Regions from separate parts of the Marinobacter sp. JSM 1782161 genome, predicted to be linked through region 3. Evidence: riboswitches for the same ligand, from Rfam matches in the RefSeq annotation. Region 3 holds a riboswitch; each other region holds the start of a gene.

What was found. A riboswitch is a leader RNA that binds a small molecule or an ion and turns the genes downstream of it on or off. The one in region 3 is predicted to bind cobalamin.
Region 1: another riboswitch for cobalamin. It lies ahead of GQB00_RS03200 (CbtB domain-containing protein); the one in region 3 lies ahead of GQB00_RS18395 (ABC transporter substrate-binding protein).
Region 2: another riboswitch for cobalamin. It lies ahead of GQB00_RS16595 (ribonucleoside-diphosphate reductase subunit alpha); the one in region 3 lies ahead of GQB00_RS18395 (ABC transporter substrate-binding protein).
Region 4: another riboswitch for cobalamin. It lies ahead of GQB00_RS19835 (TonB-dependent receptor domain-containing protein); the one in region 3 lies ahead of GQB00_RS18395 (ABC transporter substrate-binding protein).

What each region holds. Positions count from the first base shown of each region.
Region 1 covers NZ_WSSA01000002.1:726,513-730,719, forward strand. Annotated here, with positions in the region: partial or broken gene GQB00_RS21790 (ATP-binding protein) at 1-497, opposite strand, end outside; gene GQB00_RS03195 (CbtA family protein) at 478-1,263, opposite strand; gene GQB00_RS03200 (CbtB domain-containing protein) at 1,360-1,545, opposite strand; cobalamin riboswitch at 1,577-1,786, opposite strand; gene bluB (5,6-dimethylbenzimidazole synthase) at 1,834-2,550, opposite strand; gene GQB00_RS03210 (cobyric acid synthase) at 2,547-4,022, opposite strand; gene cobD (threonine-phosphate decarboxylase CobD) at 4,019-4,207, opposite strand, start outside.
Region 2 covers NZ_WSSA01000004.1:39,765-43,971, reverse strand. Annotated here, with positions in the region: gene GQB00_RS16605 (universal stress protein) at 1-449, shown strand, start outside; gene GQB00_RS16600 (DUF3047 domain-containing protein) at 497-1,210, opposite strand; cobalamin riboswitch at 1,338-1,518, shown strand; gene GQB00_RS16595 (ribonucleoside-diphosphate reductase subunit alpha) at 1,657-4,207, shown strand, end outside.
Region 3 covers NZ_WSSA01000004.1:431,964-436,170, forward strand. Annotated here, with positions in the region: gene GQB00_RS18385 (ABC transporter ATP-binding protein) at 1-50, opposite strand, end outside; gene GQB00_RS18390 (FecCD family ABC transporter permease) at 47-1,114, opposite strand; gene GQB00_RS18395 (ABC transporter substrate-binding protein) at 1,111-2,181, opposite strand; cobalamin riboswitch at 2,333-2,547, opposite strand; gene GQB00_RS18400 (heme NO-binding domain-containing protein) at 2,733-3,296, shown strand; gene GQB00_RS18405 (putative bifunctional diguanylate cyclase/phosphodiesterase) at 3,289-4,207, shown strand, end outside.
Region 4 covers NZ_WSSA01000005.1:143,958-148,164, forward strand. Annotated here, with positions in the region: gene polA (DNA polymerase I) at 1-783, shown strand, start outside; gene GQB00_RS19835 (TonB-dependent receptor domain-containing protein) at 804-2,597, opposite strand; cobalamin riboswitch at 2,725-2,916, opposite strand; gene GQB00_RS19840 (hypothetical protein) at 3,224-3,586, shown strand; gene GQB00_RS19845 (ABC transporter ATP-binding protein) at 3,609-4,207, opposite strand, start outside.

The DNA of each region.
Region 1 (4,207 bases), on a different contig from region 3:
AGTTGCGGGCGCAATTCGCCCTCGTCCGGGTTCATGGTGCCGATCAGGGCGAACCGGGCCGCGTGGCTGTGGCTGATGCCATCCCGCTCCACCACGTTGATGCCGCGTGCAGCCGCATCCAACAGCAGGTCCACCAGGGCGTCCGGCAGCAGGTTCACTTCGTCGACGTACAGCACGCCGCCGTCCGCCCGGGCCAGCAAGCCCGGTTCGAAAGCCACGTCCTGATCCGCCAGCACGCGTTTCAGGTCGAGGCTGCCGATCAGGCGATCCTCGCTGGTACCCAGAGGCATGTTCACGAATGGCGGACGAACCCCTTCGCTCGATGGCGGCAGGATGTCGGCCAGGGCCCGGGCCAGGGTCGATTTGGCGCTGCCTCGGGGACCGCTGATCAAAACGCCACCGACTCGAGGGTTGATGGCGTTCAGCAGCAACGCTGTCTTGAGATCGTCCTGGCCGACAACGGCCGAGAACGGAAACTCAGGCAGGAACTTGTTCATGATGGATGCGACCTGTCCGTGACAGGTAATTGAGGGTAACCGCGCACAGCACGCCAATCAGGAGCCAGAACGCCAGATTGGAGAGGCCGGTTGCCCAGATGAATTGATGGTGGAGCTCGTTCAACGCTGTGACGGCGTCCGGATCGGGATGCGAGAACATCGGGCCCTCGTGGGTGGGCACGAAAAAGTGCGTCACCAGCAACAACGGCACACCCAGGATGCGCTGCCAGCCGCCGGCCAGGAAGAGGATACCGAGTCCGGCGACGGTCAGCAGTACCGTGGCAACCCACCAAAGCTGGCGCGATTCCAGGGCGGCGGCACTGGCACCCGGCACTTCCGGCGGCAGCCCAAGCGACGGGGCCATGAACACGGCGACAAAGCCGAGCGCCCCCAGCAGGAGCCCGCGACTGGCGTTGGGCGTCATGCGGCCGCGTTCACGCAGCTGATTCATGACCACCAGCAGCAGCGCGGCGAAACCGATACCGGCGCAGATGTTGGAAACCGCCGAGTAGAACGTGCGCTCGAAGCCGTCGGCCGGGGCCCACTCGTCACCGCCGTGGTGGTGATGGTCGCCCGCTTGGCCGTGCTCGTGAGTATGGCCGGCCGCCTCATGCGGATGGGCGCTTTCCGGCTCGGCCGGTTCGCTGACCTCGTACTGTTCGGCCGCGAGAATGATCGGTGTGACGCCAAAGGATTGAAACGCGGTCATGGCCAGACCGGCGACAACGCCAATAACGCAGGCGCTGAGTATCAATGAGCGGAACATGGATTTCCCTCCAGCAGGAAATAGAACGGTCGTTGTGCCAACGCCGGGCGCTGCGGAAGACTATCCATGAACGGATAGCCTACGATCGGACAGCGCTCAGTGGCAGGGGAAAACGAACGTGTGCCGGGTATCGTGCGCGGCGTTGTGGGCCGCGCTCATCGGCAGGAAGCCAACGGCGTAAAGGATCAACGCGCCGAAGACCGCAACAGCGCCCTGCTGGACGGCCGATGAAACCCGGGAACCGGAAACCGATTCGCTGGAGGATGAGGAAAACGCAGACATATCAACTCCTTGGTGCCCGCCGCACCACTGGTGGATAGCAGGAATGACAGGCCGGTCTTCGGGCTTAAAACGGGGCGCCTTTTCGAGCGCCATCATCTGCACCTTCCCGGCGTTGGCCAGTGGCATGTTGCAGACTACGCGTTTATTACCGATGCGGGGGCAGCGATGGAATGGGCCTGAGGCCGCACCATACTTCCCGATTATCCCCTGTGGCAGGGGCACCCGTCTTCGAGGTGGATATCGTAATTCAACGCCCCGGCGGGCGCAATGTGGGACCGCCGGACCGCCCTATTTTCGGGGTGTTCTGTGGGCCAGCCAGTCGGCCAACGGGTGGCCATCCGGCAACGCTTTTTGCCAGCCGTCGTGATGCACCAGCTGCTCCAGAGGCAGACGCGAACGCCAGCCCCTGGCCTGCAGCTCGGGCTGCTCGAGAAACTCGCTCACATACCCCACACACAGATACGCCAGCGGATAGACGTTCTCAGGCAACGCCAGCACCTCGGCCAACCGCTCCTGGTCGAGGATGCTGACCCAGCCGACGCCGATGCCTTCGGCACGGGCCGCCAGCCACAGGTTCTGCACCGCCAGGCAAGTGCTGAACAGGTCGGTTTCGACGATGCTGTTGCGCCCCAGCACCTTGGGGCCGCCGCGGCTGCGATCGCAGGTGATGCAGAGGTTGAGCGGGCTGTCGAGGATGCCCTGCAGTTTGAGGCTGCGGTAGGTGCCCTGGCGTTCGCCCTCGTAATTGTCAGCGGCCCGCTGGTTCTCCTGCTCGAAGTTCTCCAGCACCCGGCGACGTACCTCGGTGCTTTCGATCACCAGGAAATCCCAGGGCTGCATAAAACCCACGGACGGCGCGTGGTGGGCCGCTTCGATGAGCCGCCCAAGCACCCCGGGCGGTATCGGATCGGGCAGAAACTGGGAGCGAACATCGCGACGCTCAAAAATGGCGCGATACAGCCCCTGGCGCTCGGCGTCGGTGAAGTCGTTGGCGGAATCGGTCATTCGGTTTCCTTCGGCAGACCCAGCCAGTGCCGGAGTCTCTCAGTGTCCAGTTGCTGGTCGAGATGGTCGGCGAGGCGATCGAGCTGGGCAAGCCGGTGCTGCTGGTAATCCACCGCCGCGGCCTCACCGCGCAGCCCCCAGGCGGCCAGCAGGGCGTCGCAGGCCTCAGGCCGGTCGAACAGCCCGTGCACGTAGGTGCCCATGATCTGGCCATCGTCGCTGACGGCGCCATCGGGGCGACCGCCCAGGTTGAGAATCGGGCGTTCCAGCGCGGCGCCGGTGGTCACGCCGTTGTGCATTTCATAGCCGGTCAGCGGGGCCATATCGTCCCCGCCCGGCAGCCGCAGCTCGCCCGCTACCTCGCGCAGCTGTTTGCCGGCCACCATCCGGGTGTTCAGCGGCAGCAGGCCCAGCCCTTCGCTGTTGCCCGGCTCCCCTTCCAGGCCGTCGGGGTCGGCAACCCACTCGCCCAGCATCTGGAAGCCGCCGCAGATGCCGAACACATGCCCGCCGTAGCGCAGATGCCGGCGGATCGCCCCGGGCCAGCCCCGCGCTTTCAGCCAGGCCAGGTCGGAGCGCGTACTTTTGCTGCCGGGCAGGATGATCACGTCCGCCGGCGGGATGGCTTCGCCCTCCCCGACGAAGCTCAGGTCCACGCCCGGGTGCAGGCGCAGCGGGTCGAAATCGTTGTGATTGCTCATGCGCGGCAGACGTGGAATCACCACCCTGAGCTGGCCGTTGCCGGCAACGGAGGTCAGGTTAACGCTGTCCTCGGCGTCCAGCAGCAGACCGCTCAGGTGCGACAGCACACCCACCACCGGCTTGCCGGTCCGCTCTTCGAGCCACTCCAGGCCGGACGTGAGCAGGCCCGGATCGCCCCGGAACCGGTTGATCACGAATCCCGCAATGCGGTCTCGTTCGCTCTCAGACACCAGCTCCAGCGTGCCCACCAATTGCGCGAATACGCCGCCGCGTTCGATATCCCCCACCAGGAGGACCGGGCAATTCGCCGCTTCGGCGAACCCCATATTGGCAATATCGTTGGCGCGCAGGTTGATTTCCGCCGGGCTGCCGGCGCCTTCGGCGATGATCACATCGTAGCGCGCGGACAGGTCACGCCAGGCCGCCATCACTGACTTGGCCGCTTCGGCCTTGTAAGCGAGGTAATCCAAAGCATCCATGTTGCCGTGAACCTGGCCGCGCAGGATCACTTGGGCACCGCAGTCGGTCTGCGGTTTGAGCAGGACCGGGTTCATGTCGCTGTGAGGCTCCAGGCCACAAGCCAGGGCCTGCAATGCGGTGGAGCGGCCGATTTCGCCGCCGTCGCGGGTCACCGCGCTGTTGAGGGCCATGTTCTGGGGCTTGAACGGGGCGACCGAGACGCCCTGTCGCGCCAGCCAGCGGCAAAGCGCCGCCACAACCGTGCTCTTGCCGGCGTCGGACGTGGTACCCTGCACCATCAATGTGGTCATCGTGCCGTGTTCCTGACTCTTTCGGATTGGATTTCCTGCAGCGCCTGCTGCAGCCGGCGCCAGTCGGATTCGGTTGCAGGCAGGCCAAAACGCAGCGCGGCCGGCTTGGTGAACCGGCGCACGTAGACACCTCGCTGGGCAAGCGCATCCGCCCAGGCGTCGGCCGCGATCGTTGGCGCGTACTG
Region 2 (4,207 bases), 390 kb from region 3:
ATGTTCACATCGGCAGCCAGCTGGAAACCGTGATCCGTACCCTGCACCGGCCCATGCTGTTGGTGCCGGATGAGTATCGCGAGCCGCGCAGCGCCATGCTCGCCTTCGACGCCAGCGAGACCATGCAGAAAGGCGTGGATCTGCTGGCCAACAGCCCGATCTTCCGCAAGGTTCCGCTGCATCTGGTGATGGTTGGCGACGAGACCGATGAACGCCGTGCGGCCCTGGACGCCGCCGCGCAGAAGCTGGAAGCGGCCGGTTGCTCGGTGGAGGTGGCGGTGCGGGCTGGAGACGTGGAAAAAACCCTGCACGCCTACCAGGAAGAGCAGGGCATCGACCTGATGGTGATGGGCGCCTACGGCCATTCCCGCATCCGTCAGTTCCTGGTGGGCAGCACCACCACCAGCATGCTCAAGACCAGCGAAACGCCGCTGATCATCCTTCGATAGTAAGTGCTTGCTTGCGCCGTTGGCTTCTCATGCCGGCGTCTATCCTGTCAGCGTGAGAGCCGGATGTCCCCGTAGTAGGCGGTGGCGGCCGAGCCGGTATTGTCGCCGTCCGTCATCACGGCAATGCCGGTTATGCGCGGCGGATCCTCGCCGAAGGCGGCGCGGTAGTCCGCCACCAGATCCCGGCTCTCCTCCATCCACTGTCCCGCATGGTCCGATCCGCTCTGCACCGCGATCATTCGTGTTTCCTCACTGAACGGGTTGGGCACGGATTCGCCCCGGGGCAGGCGGTTGGCCCAGATGTAGTTGAGCGCGCTGCCGGGCAGGGCGTCGCCGTGAACCAGCTCCACCGCTTTGCGTTTGGCCCGCTCGAAAAACCCCGCCTTGTCCGGTTCGAAGGCAAACGCCACGTAGATCCGGGCGGGATAGTCGTCACCGTCCTTGCGGCGTGCGTCCCCCTTTGCGTAAACGCCGTCCACTTTCCAGCGCCAGTGCAGCACCAGCTTTTCACCGGGCTCGATGTCGACCCGGTGAATCAGTCCCGAGGCGCCGCCGTCGGTGTCCGCGCGCAGCACTTGGGTACCCTGGTCGTCGACCAGTCGGTAGCGGGTGTGGGTATCGATATCGGGGAAGGTCAGCGGGGTCCAGCCGTCGTCCAGGGTCTGCAGGGTGGAGAAGGGCGTCAGCGACTCGGCGGTGGCCGGAACGCTCTGCAGCGCCAGCGCCGCCACCAGTAGGGATGTGGCCATTCGTATCAACATTGGCTTGTTCCTGTCAGGCTTCATCTATATAGTGCTCTTATCCTTGGTTAGACACCAGATCTAGTGGTTTATCGTTAACCAGCGCACTGCCAACCGGGAGTCGTAAGGCGCTCCCGGCTGCACAGCGCCGTTATCCACAACCTCTGGTGTCCGGGAATCCGGTGAGAATCCGGAACTGACGCGCAGCGGTATTGGGGCACGAGCGTGACACGATGACACTGGCATCTGCTGGGAAGTCGTTACGCGAGGCGAACCGGAACGGTTCAGACCCCTGAGTCCGAAGACCTGCCAGGGAGGTGTGGCCCCACCAATGGGACCACGCGACTGCACCTTCGCGACTCAGGGTGAGCAGCAAACGGCAATCCGACTCCACACCCCCGTGGAGGCCTGCCGTCCTGCGTACGCGAAGGTAAGACTTTTGACAACGCGTACCCAGGAGAACCGTCATGTCCAGCGCTGCAGCAGCCCCAACCGATGCCCAGGAACAGACCCTGGCCCTCCGAGTCATCAAGCGAAACGGCCAGTTGGTCGATTTCGATGCCAGCAAGATCAGTGTCGCCATCACCAAGGCGTTCCTCGCCGTGGAAGGCGAGAAAGCCGCCGGTTCTGCCCGTATCCACGACAGCGTCCGCCGCGTCAGCCGTCAGGTCATCCAGGCCCTGAGCCGGCGCCTGCAGGCTGGCGGCACCGTGCACATCGAAGACATTCAGGATCAGGTGGAACTGGCCCTGATGCGGGCCGAGGAACAGAAGGTGGCCCGGGCCTACGTGCTGTACCGCGAAGCCCACGCCCAGGAACGTGCCACCCAGGCGCCGGTGGAAGCCCATCCCACCCTGACGGTCTCCCTGGCCAACGGCCAGACCGTGCCGCTGGACGTGGGCCTGATGAAACATCAGGTGGAGCAGGCCTGCGCCGGACTGGACGCGGTGGACGCCGAAAGCGTGGTGGAAGACGCCGTGCGCAACCTCTACGACGGCATTCCCGAGAAAGACGTGCTCAACGCCCTGGTCATGACCGCCCGCGGGCGCATCGAGCAGGAGCCGGACTACAGTGCCGTCACCGCCCGCCTGCTGCTGGAACAGCTGCGTCTGGAGGCCGGTCAGGCCCTGTCCCTGCCGCTCGATCAGACCCTGGCCGAGGTTTATCCACAGGCGCTGTCCAGTTTCATCGGTTTCGGGATCGAGCGTGAGCTGCTGGACCCGGCCCTGGGCGAGTTCGACCTGGAGCGCCTGGGCGCTGAAATCAAACCCGAGCGCGACCGGCAGTTCGGCTTCCTCGGCCTGCAGACCCTGTACGACCGCTACTTCGTCCATTTCGAGGACCAGCGCCTGGAGCTGCCGCAGGTCTTCTTCATGCGTGTCGCCATGGGCCTGGCTTTGCGCGAGGACGACCGCAACGCCCGCGCCATCGAGTTCTACGATCTGCTGTCGTCGTTCGACTACATGGCTTCCACGCCGACGCTGTTCAACAGTGGCACCCGGCACTCGCAGCTGTCCTCCTGCTACCTGACCACTGTGTCCGACGACCTGGAAGGCATCTACGGCGCCATCAAGGACAACGCGCTGCTGTCCAAGTGGGCCGGCGGCCTGGGCAACGACTGGACGCCGGTGCGTTCGCTGGGCTCCCACATCAAGGGCACCAACGGCCGCAGCCAGGGCGTCGTGCCGTTCCTGAAAGTGGTCAACGACACCGCCGTGGCGGTCAACCAGGGCGGCAAGCGCAAGGGCGCGGTCTGCGCTTACCTGGAAAGCTGGCACCTGGACATCGAGGAGTTCCTGGAACTGCGCAAGAACACCGGCGACGAGCGTCGCCGCACCCACGACATGAACACCGCCAACTGGGTGCCGGACCTGCTGATCGAGCGCATGCGCGCCGATGCCGACTGGACGCTGTTCTCGCCGAGCGACGTGGGCGACCTGCACGACCTTTACGGCAACGAATTCCGCACCCGCTATGAAGAATACGAGGCGATGGCCGAGCGCGGCGAGATCAAGCTATCCAAGAAGATTTCCGCCAAGCAGCTCTGGCGCAAGATGCTGACTGTGCTGTTCGAGACCGGTCACCCCTGGATCACCTTCAAGGATCCCTGCAACCTGCGTTCGCCGCAGCAGCACAGGGGCGTGGTCCACTCCTCCAACCTGTGCACCGAGATCACCCTGAACACCAGCGCCGACGAGATCGCCGTGTGCAACCTGGGCTCGATCAACCTGGCGGCCCACATCGACAACGGCGAGCTGGACGTGCTGCGCCTGGAGAAGACCGTTAACACGGCGGTTCGGATGCTCGACAACGTCATCGACATCAACTTCTACGCCGTGCCTCAGGCGCGCCAATCCAACCTGCGCCACCGTCCGGTGGGCATGGGCATCATGGGCTTTCAGGACGCGCTTTACCGCCTGGGCCACGCCTACGCCAGTCCGGAAGCGGTGGAATTCGCCGACCTGGCCATGGAGCAGATCAGCTACTTCGCCCTGCGGACCTCCGCCCTGCTGGCGAAGGAGCGTGGCGCCTATGAAAGCTACGAGGGCTCGCTCTGGTCGCAGGGCATCCTGCCCATCGATTCGTTGAACAACCTCAAGGAAGCGCGTCGCGAGGGCGACCTGAGCGTCAACACCGAGACGCGCCTGGACTGGGAGCCGGTGCGCAAACTGATCGCCGAGCATGGCATCCGCAACTCCAACGTCATGGCCATCGCGCCGACCGCGACCATCTCCAACATCGTCGGCGTTAGCCAGTCCATCGAACCGGCGTACCAGAACCTGTTCGTCAAATCGAACCTGTCCGGCGAGTTCACGGTGATCAATCCTTCGCTGGTGGCGGACCTGAAAGCCGAAGGGCTATGGGACAACGTGATGGTCAACGACCTGAAGTATTACGACGGATCGGTACAACAGATCGACCGCATTCCGCAGGCGATCAAGGCCCGCTACGCCACCGCCTTCGAGATGGACGCCCGCTGGCTGGTGGAAGCCGCCGCGCGCCGCCAGAAATGGCTGG
Region 3 (4,207 bases):
AGCTTGCGGCCGTGGACGGTCCAGTCGAGGTGTTCGGCACACAGCTTCATCGCGTTCCGCTCCCCCGGATCAGGATCAGGGCAAACGCCGGCGCGCCGATCAGCGAGGTGATGACGCCGATGGGCAGCACCTGACCGGGCACCAGGATGCGCGACAGGATGTCCGAGCCGATCAGGAACACCGCGCCGGCCAGGGCCGAGGCGGGTACCAGCCGGGCGTGACGGCTGCCGACGATGAAGCGCATGGCGTGGGGAATCACCAGCCCCACGAAGCCGATGGCGCCGACCATGGACACCATCACCGCCGTCACCAGCGCCGTGATGCCGATCAGCAGCCCGCGCACCCGGCGCACGGCGATGCCCAGTGAGGCGGCGCTGTCGGCGCCGAAGGTGAAGGCGTCCAGCGCGCGCATGTGCCACAGGCACACCAGCAGGCCGGCCAGGGCGGTGGGGACCGCCAGGGTGACGTCCTCCCAGCGCACGCCGGACAGGTTGCCCAGCAGCCAGAACATGATGCCCCGGGCCTGCTCGGCGTTGGCGGATTTGGCGATGATGAAAGCCGTCAGGGCGTTGAACAGCTGGGAGCCGGCAATGCCCGCCAGGATAATGGCGCCGGCGGTCTGGATGCCGCGTCCGCCGTTGCCTCCGCTGGCTGCCCGGGCCAGCATCACCACCAGCCCGAACGCCAGGGTGGCGCCGGCGAAGGCACCCGCCGATAGGGTGACAGCTCCGGCGCCAACGCCGATCACCGTGACCGCCACGGCGCCGGTGGAAGCGCCGGCGGAGATGCCCATCAGGAACGGGTCGGCGAGGGCGTTACGCAGCAGCGCCTGCAGCACCACCCCGGCCAGCGCCAGGCCGGAGCCACAGCAGGCGGCGACGATGGCGCGGCTGAGCCGGTAGCTCCAGATGATGCCGGCATCGATCCGGTCCACGGCGTAGCCCGCTCCCCACAGGTGGTTGGCGAGCACCTTGAGGATGGTCTCGATGGGAATCCGGGTCTCGCCGATGGCGGTACCGGCGACCAGCGCGGTCAGCAGTACCGTCGGCGCCAGCCAGAACCAGTGCAGGCGCGGTGCCGTCAGTGGCCAGATCGTCGCGAGGGCGCGGATCATCGGTTGAAGGTCATCTCCGCCAGGGATTCAGACAGCGCTTCCAGGCCAAAGATGGTGCGCAGGGTGGCGCTCATGGCGTGGGCATCCATCTGCACGATGCGGCCTTCCTTGACGGCGGTCATCTGGCTGGCGACGGGATCGGTGCGCAGGAACTCCAGTTTCTTTTCCACGTCGTCGGCGGGGAAGCGGCGACGGTCCATGCGGGCGACGACGATGATGTCCGGGTCGGCCTTGGCGATGGACTCCCAGCCCACGGTGGGCCATTCCTCATCGGACTCGATCACGTTGCGGATGCCCAGCTTGTCCATCATGTAGCCCGGTGCGCCCAGGCGGCCGGCGACGTAGGGATCGATTTCCAGGTCGGCGGAGGAGAACCAGAACACGGCGGACAGGTCGTCCGGCAGATCCAGGTCGCGGGCGCGCGCGACGGCCTTGCTCTCGCGGGCTTTGAGGTCGGCCACCAGCTCGTCGCCGGCGTTTTCCACGTCGTAGATGGTCGCCAGTTCGTGGATCCCCTTGTAGACGGAATCCGTTGAAAACGCGGCGACGCGGGTGCCGTCACCGCCGGTGGAGTTGTCCTTGGTGTCGCAGTCCGCCGGCAGGATGTAGGTGTTGATGCCCAGGTCGTGGAACTGGTCGCGGGTGGCGACGATGCCGGTGGGGCCAACGTGCCACTCGTACTGGACCGCCACCAGGTCCGGCTTGTGATTGACCACGGCTTCGAAGCTGGGGTCGTTGTCGGCGATGCGCTCTATCTGGTCGTTGAGGGCCCTGTATTCCGGCAGCACCGGGTTGAACCACACCGACGTGGCGGACACTTTGTTGCCCAGCCCCAGCGAGTAGAGCATCTCGGTGGCGGACTGGCCGATGGTGACGGTGCTCTGCGGGGCGGCGTCGAATTCGATGTCACGGCCGCAGTTGGTCAGGGTCAATGGGTAGTCGGTGGCCGCTGCAAGCGGCGTGTAGAGGGCCGCTATCGCCAGAAGTAAGCCGCGCAGCGGTCGAGTCGCGTCTGCGGCCCGTTGAAAACGGCTGTTTTGATGGCCTGCTGATTGAGGGGAAGTCATGTCAGTCCCGATCTCCGTTGTCGCTATATGGTTATGTTATAACATAACAGTTAGCTGAGGTTGCAATCGGGGGGATGGAAACGCGTCGGGTCGGCTGGCAGATCGCTGAGATGGGAATCGTCCTTCCTGAACCCCGGGGCACCCCGCCCGGATGGGTGAACGTCGTGTCGGCAGGTCTCCTGACTGACGGGTCGTGGCTGCGCCCGGCCTTCCCGGGGTTTCCCAGTGGCGCGGATGGGCGTGGCTCGCCGCCTACAGTTGCGGGGGCAGTTTCGTTTCGCGGCGGGGCCGCGGCGAATTCCCTGGTCGGGAGCGTCTTGCGATGCTCCGTGCTTCCCGAAGGAAACCGACGAGTGGAGCATAAACAGCTTGGCGGGCCGGAGCAAGTCGGGACGCTCTTGAATACGCGCTCCGGCCCGTCGTGGCGGCGAAAGGTGAGTGTAAAACCTTATAAAGTGGCCCTGCATCGGTCCGGAGGTTGGCCTAGACTGGAGGCCTGGCCGGAACCACCCGACGTTGCCCGGCCCCGGCACGGTAGAGTATCGATAGGCATGATTGGATTGATCCAGAAAGTCTTACTGGAACTGGTGGAAAGCGAAGGCGGACCGGAGGCCTTGGCAGAGGTCCGGGCCAAGGCGGAACTGGCCCCGGGCCAGGATTTCCGGATCGACACCGACTACGACGACGGGCAGTGCCTGCGTCTGATCCGGGCGGCCCAAAGCCATTTCCAGCTGGACGAAGAGACCCTCTGGGCGCTCTACGCCGACTATTTCATCAACATCTCCCGGCGCATGTTCCCCATTTTCTATCAGGTGTCCGGTTCGGCGCGGGATTTCCTCAAACGCCAACCGGCCGTGCACGCCACCCTCGCCGCCGGCCTGCGCGACGAAGACGAGCGCGACCGGGTGCGGGACAAGTTTTCGGTGCGGGAGCAGGGCGATCGCCTGCTGGTCACCTACGGTTCCCCGAATCGCCTGTGCGGGCTCTATGAAGCGCTGTTCCGGCGCTTGTTGCAGGAGTATGGCGAAACCGGCCAGTTCGTGGTGGAACGCTGCCGCAAGCGCGGCGACGCCGCGTGCCGTTTCTGCCTGCAGGTGGAGGCCGCCGGTGACTGACGCCGAAAAGCGCCTGCGCGACGAGATCAACGCCATTGCCGACCAGTTGTGCCAGGCGGTGGACGGCCGCTTCGACTTTCACGTCCACTCGGCTTCCGACGACCTGGATATCCAGAAACTGTCGGTGCTGTCCAACTTCGTGCTGGAGTCGGTGCGCCGCAACCTCGCCGAGCTGGAACGCGTGAAGTCGGATCTGGAGCAGCGCGTGGCGGAGCGCACGCGGCGCCTGAACCTGGTGATCGAAGGGGCCAACGACGGCGTCTGGGAGTGGAATCTTGAGGAAGAGCGCTTGCAGGTCTCGCAACGCTGGCTGGCGATGTGCGGTCGCACCGATCTGGGCACCTCGTTCGCGCCCTCCCACTGGCTCGACATGATCCATCCGGCGGACGTGTCCGGGGTGCGCCAGCAACTGCACGACCACATCAACGGCCTGATACCCCGATTTCGGGCCGAGTACCGCCTGGCCAACGGTCGCGGCGGTTACCGCTGGGTTGTCGCGCGGGGGATCTGCGACCACGATCCGGCCACCGGTACGGCGCGCATGATCTCCGGCACCCAGGCGGACATCACCCGGCAGAAGTTCATCAACCCCGGCACCGGCCTGGCCAACGTCCATTACCTGGAAACCACACTGGCCGACCGTCTGCGGCAGGCCGACGGCGCGGACATCGATATCCTGGCCATCGCCCTGCCCAACCATGCGCTGGTGCGGGAGACGCTGAGTCGCAGGGAGAACGAACTGTTGACGGCTGAGCTGCGCCGGCGCCTGGAGCAATGCGTCCGCGACGGCGAGCTGATCGCCACGCTGTCCGACAGCTCCACGGCGATCCTGCTGCGCGGACCGCGCCGGGAGTCCCTGGAAGAGCGTGCCCGCCAGATACTGGCGCGTTTCGACCGCATCTTCTCCATCG
Region 4 (4,207 bases), on a different contig from region 3:
TCGTCCTCCGAACCCAACCTGCAGAACATTCCCATCCGCACCCACGAGGGCCGGCGCATTCGCCAGGCGTTCATCGCGCCGGAGGGCTACAAGCTGGTAGCGGCGGACTATTCCCAGATCGAGCTGCGCATCATGGCGCACCTGTCCGGCGACGAGGGGCTGCTCAAGGCTTTCGCCGAGGGCAAGGACATCCACAAGGCCACCGCCGCCGAGGTCTTCGACACCACGGTGGACAAGGTCACGTCCGACCAGCGCCGCAGCGCCAAGGCCATCAACTTTGGCCTGATCTACGGCATGTCCGCCTTCGGCCTGTCGCGCCAGCTGGGCGTGGAACGCAAGCTCGCCCAGGAGTACATCGACCTCTATTTCCACCGCTACCCCGGTGTTCGCCAGTACATGGACGACATCCGCAAGCAGGCCCACGACGACGGTTACGTGGAAACCCTGTTCGGCCGTCGCCTGTACCTGCCAGAGATCAACGCCAAGAACAAACAGATGCAGCAGGCCGCCGAGCGCACCGCAATCAACGCGCCCATGCAGGGCACCGCGGCGGACATCATCAAGAAGGCGATGGTGACGGTGGAGAACTGGCTGCTGGACCAGCACGCCAGGGACGCCCGCATGGTCATGCAGGTCCACGACGAATTGATCCTGGAAGTGAAGGAGTCGGCCCTGGACGACGTCATCAAGGGCCTCACCGATCGCATGTCAGCCGCCGCCGACCTCAAGGTGCCGCTGCTGGTGGAAGCCGGTGTCGGCGACAACTGGGACGAGGCGCACTAGCGACCTCGCCCCGGCTGCGTTCAGTAGCGGTAGCGCAGGGAGGCCAGCAACGCCCGTTGCTGGCCAGAGTATCCGGCCACGGTGACCGCCTCCTGATCGAGCAAGTTGCGCCCCTTGAGCGTCAGGTCGAGGCGGTCGGTCGCGGCATAGGCCAGCGTCAGGTTGGTCATCCCATAACCGGGAATGTCGCTGTCCGCCGCCGTATCCACCGAATCCGTCCGCCCCAGCCATTCCAGGCTCGCTTCCAGCGGCCCGAACGTTTTTGTTCCCGCCAGGCGCCCGTTCCACTTGGGTCGCCGGGCCAGGGCATCGCCGGTGTCGTCATCGGTGGCGCGGGTATAGCCGGCGCCCATTTCCAGCCGCCAGTCACCGCCCCGGTAGATGACGCTCAGTTCCGTACCTTCCGCCGTCGCCGACTCCGTGTTGTAGGGAATGAACAAGGCGTCCAGCTGGATCAGGTCATCGAAGTTGGTGCGATAGGCCGCCCACTCATAGGACAGACGTCCGACACTGCCCTTGAGCCCTACTTCGTAGGTTTCCGAGGTTTCCGCGTCCAGGTCCGGGTTGGCGCCAAACGGCGAATACAGATCGTTGAAGTTGGGCGCCTTGAAGCCGGTGCCGTAGCTGACGTAGGGCTTGAGCGCGGGCGTCAGCTGGTAGCCTACCGATACCGCCCCGGTGGTCTCGTCGCCGTAGGCCTGGTTGTTGTCGTAGCGCAGCGACGTCTCCACATGCAGCGGCTGATCGACGGTCTGCCACTGACCAAACACCGCATTGTTGTAGCGAGCGTCTTCCGTGTAGGCCGTCGAGGCCTCCACACGCTCTTCAACCCGCTCGACGCCCACGGTCAGCAGCTGGTGGCCAGTGAGGTAGGCATCGGACTGGACCAGGTACTGGCGGCGCCGGGTTTCATAGTCAAAGTAATCCGACTGGTCGATAAAGTTGTCGTTGTCCTCGCGCCCGTAGCCGATCTGGGCGTGCAAGGTGACATCGTCGCTGGCGGCGAAATCGGCGAAAACCCGCCCGGACTGCTGCACGAACTCGTTCCAGTAGCGCTGATCGGCTGTACCGAAAACGCTGTCGTAATCGTTCTCGCCCTGGGCGTGCATCGCGTTGAGGCCGAGCGACAGGCGATCATTCACCCGCTGATCCACGCTGGCGCTGAACGACTGGCTCTCGAAACCGTCGTCATCGCGCTGATTGCTGACCGGCTGGGAATCCACACCATCGGTCTCATACATCGACGCCGACAGGCTGTAGGCCGTATCGCCGGTGCGGCCCGAGAAGTGCTGGGTCAGGCGCGAGGAGCCCTCGGTACCGGCGCTCACCTCCGAAATGGCTTCCGGCTCCGGCGTGCCCCGGCGCGTGAATATCTGGATCACCCCACCGATGGCCTCCGAGCCGTAGAGGCTGGAGCGCGGACCACGCACCACTTCGATGCGATCCACCAGCGCCAGGGGAATGTTTTCCAACTGGGCCGTGCCCGCCGTTGCACCGCCGACTTTCAGGCCGTCCACCAGCACCAGCACGTGATCGGAATTCGAACCCCGCATGAACACGCTGGACTGCTTGCCGGCACCACCACTCTGGGACACGGTCACGCCGGGAACACCGCGCAACAGGTCCTCGATGCTGCTGGCCGTGCTGCGCTGGATGTCCTGCCGGCTGATGACCGTCACCGAGGCGTTCACCTCGTCGGCCGTTTGCGCGGTCCGGGTCGCGGTCACCACAAGGGGATTGAGAATGTCCGCGTTGAGCGGGGCGGCAAGACAGCCGGTCATCAGGCCGGCGGCCAGGGAAAAGGGCTTGTTCACAGAGGGCGTCCTGGGTTCGCATCCGGTTCAGTCGAAGCCGGTGGACGGAGGACGCGCGGTTACGGGATGGGCAACCACCGGTGAAGCCCTCCGCAGCACCGCATGCACCGGCCAGGATCAGAGAGATCCCTGCCGGGAAGCAGGTGGCCGGTCTCCGGGCTCATTCCTTCCCCGGGATCGGGGCCGGCAGCGCCTTCCCGGACCGGAGGTCCAGTGGCCTTGCTGCTGCAGAGGAATTTACCGTTGCGGGGGCAGCACTGGGTTTGCACCAGTTTCCCGTTTCACTCGCCGTGCGAGCACCGCCTGCCAATTGACGCCGGTGACGCACGCGTCACCGAACTTGCCGGGACTTTAGGAGGACTGGCCCACCGGGTCAACGCATTTTCCCGGATTTTCTCATTCCCCTGCACGCCCGCCGAACTCACCACAACGGTGCAGGCCGAACCCGTGATGCGTCATGGCGGTGCGTAATTCCATGCAAAGCTGACGTTTTCGCCTTTTATTTCAGGATTTTAACGATAGGCACATTTTTAGCTTAATATTCAGGGTCGATAACGCGCACGCTCTGATCCCCCACAGGCTCGGGACCGTCCAGACGCAAGAGCGCTTTGAAATGAGGTACGACAATGACGACGCTAGCAGCAGAACGCAGTTGGCTACTGGATCGCGGACTCCTCAAACTCGTCCACCAGTGCCGCCGACTGATCCTGGCGGAATTCGGCGTTAAGCTTCACCTGACCGACAACGACCTGGAGGACCAGTTGGCGTCCTACGCCAGGCAATCCCGCTCCAGCCACCTGAACAACGCCTGGGAAGAGCTCAAGAAACAGGTTCCGGATCTTGCCAAGCAGGACGACGACAAGCCGCGCAATTACCGCGGCCAGGAGTTGGCGGAGCCGGCCGCGGCGGCCAAGAAAGAGGAACCGGCCAGCAGCAGCAAGACCCGCACCATCACCTACCGGGGCCGCAAAATGGAAGTGCCCGCCTGATCGCGGCACGCCGACGGCGCGTTCAATCCACCGGGTCGGGAGTCCATCGCGGCGCGGGCCGCCAGAAGCTGTCCCCGCCCTCGCCGACCCGCTCGACCGGATAGCTGTAGACCCGCTGCAGGCGCTCCGACGACAGCATTTCAGACGCCGAACCGGCATCGTGGTGACCGTCGGGATACAGTAACAGGACCCGGTCGGCGTAGCGTGCCGCCAGGTTGATGTCGTGAACGGTCATGACCACTAACCGCCGCTGCTCCCGCGCCAGCGCACACAGGGTTGCCATCAGTTCCGCCTGGTGGCGCAGATCCAGATGATTCACCGGCTCGTCCAGCAACAGGACGCCGGGGGCCTGGGTCAGCAGGGTTGCCATGGCCACCCGGCGCTGTTCGCCGCCGGACAGGCGGTCGACCCGAGCCTCCGCCAGACCTTCCAGCCCACAGCTCGCCAACGCCCGGCGGATGATGACCTGATCATTCGCTCCCAGCGCCTGCCAGCCCGGTCGGTGCGCGTAACGGCCGGCCCCGACGGCTTCGGTTACGGTAAACGGAAAATCCATCGGCGACTGCTGCAGCAACAGGCCAACGCGACGCGCCAGCACTTTGCGCGGGCAGCGCCGGATGT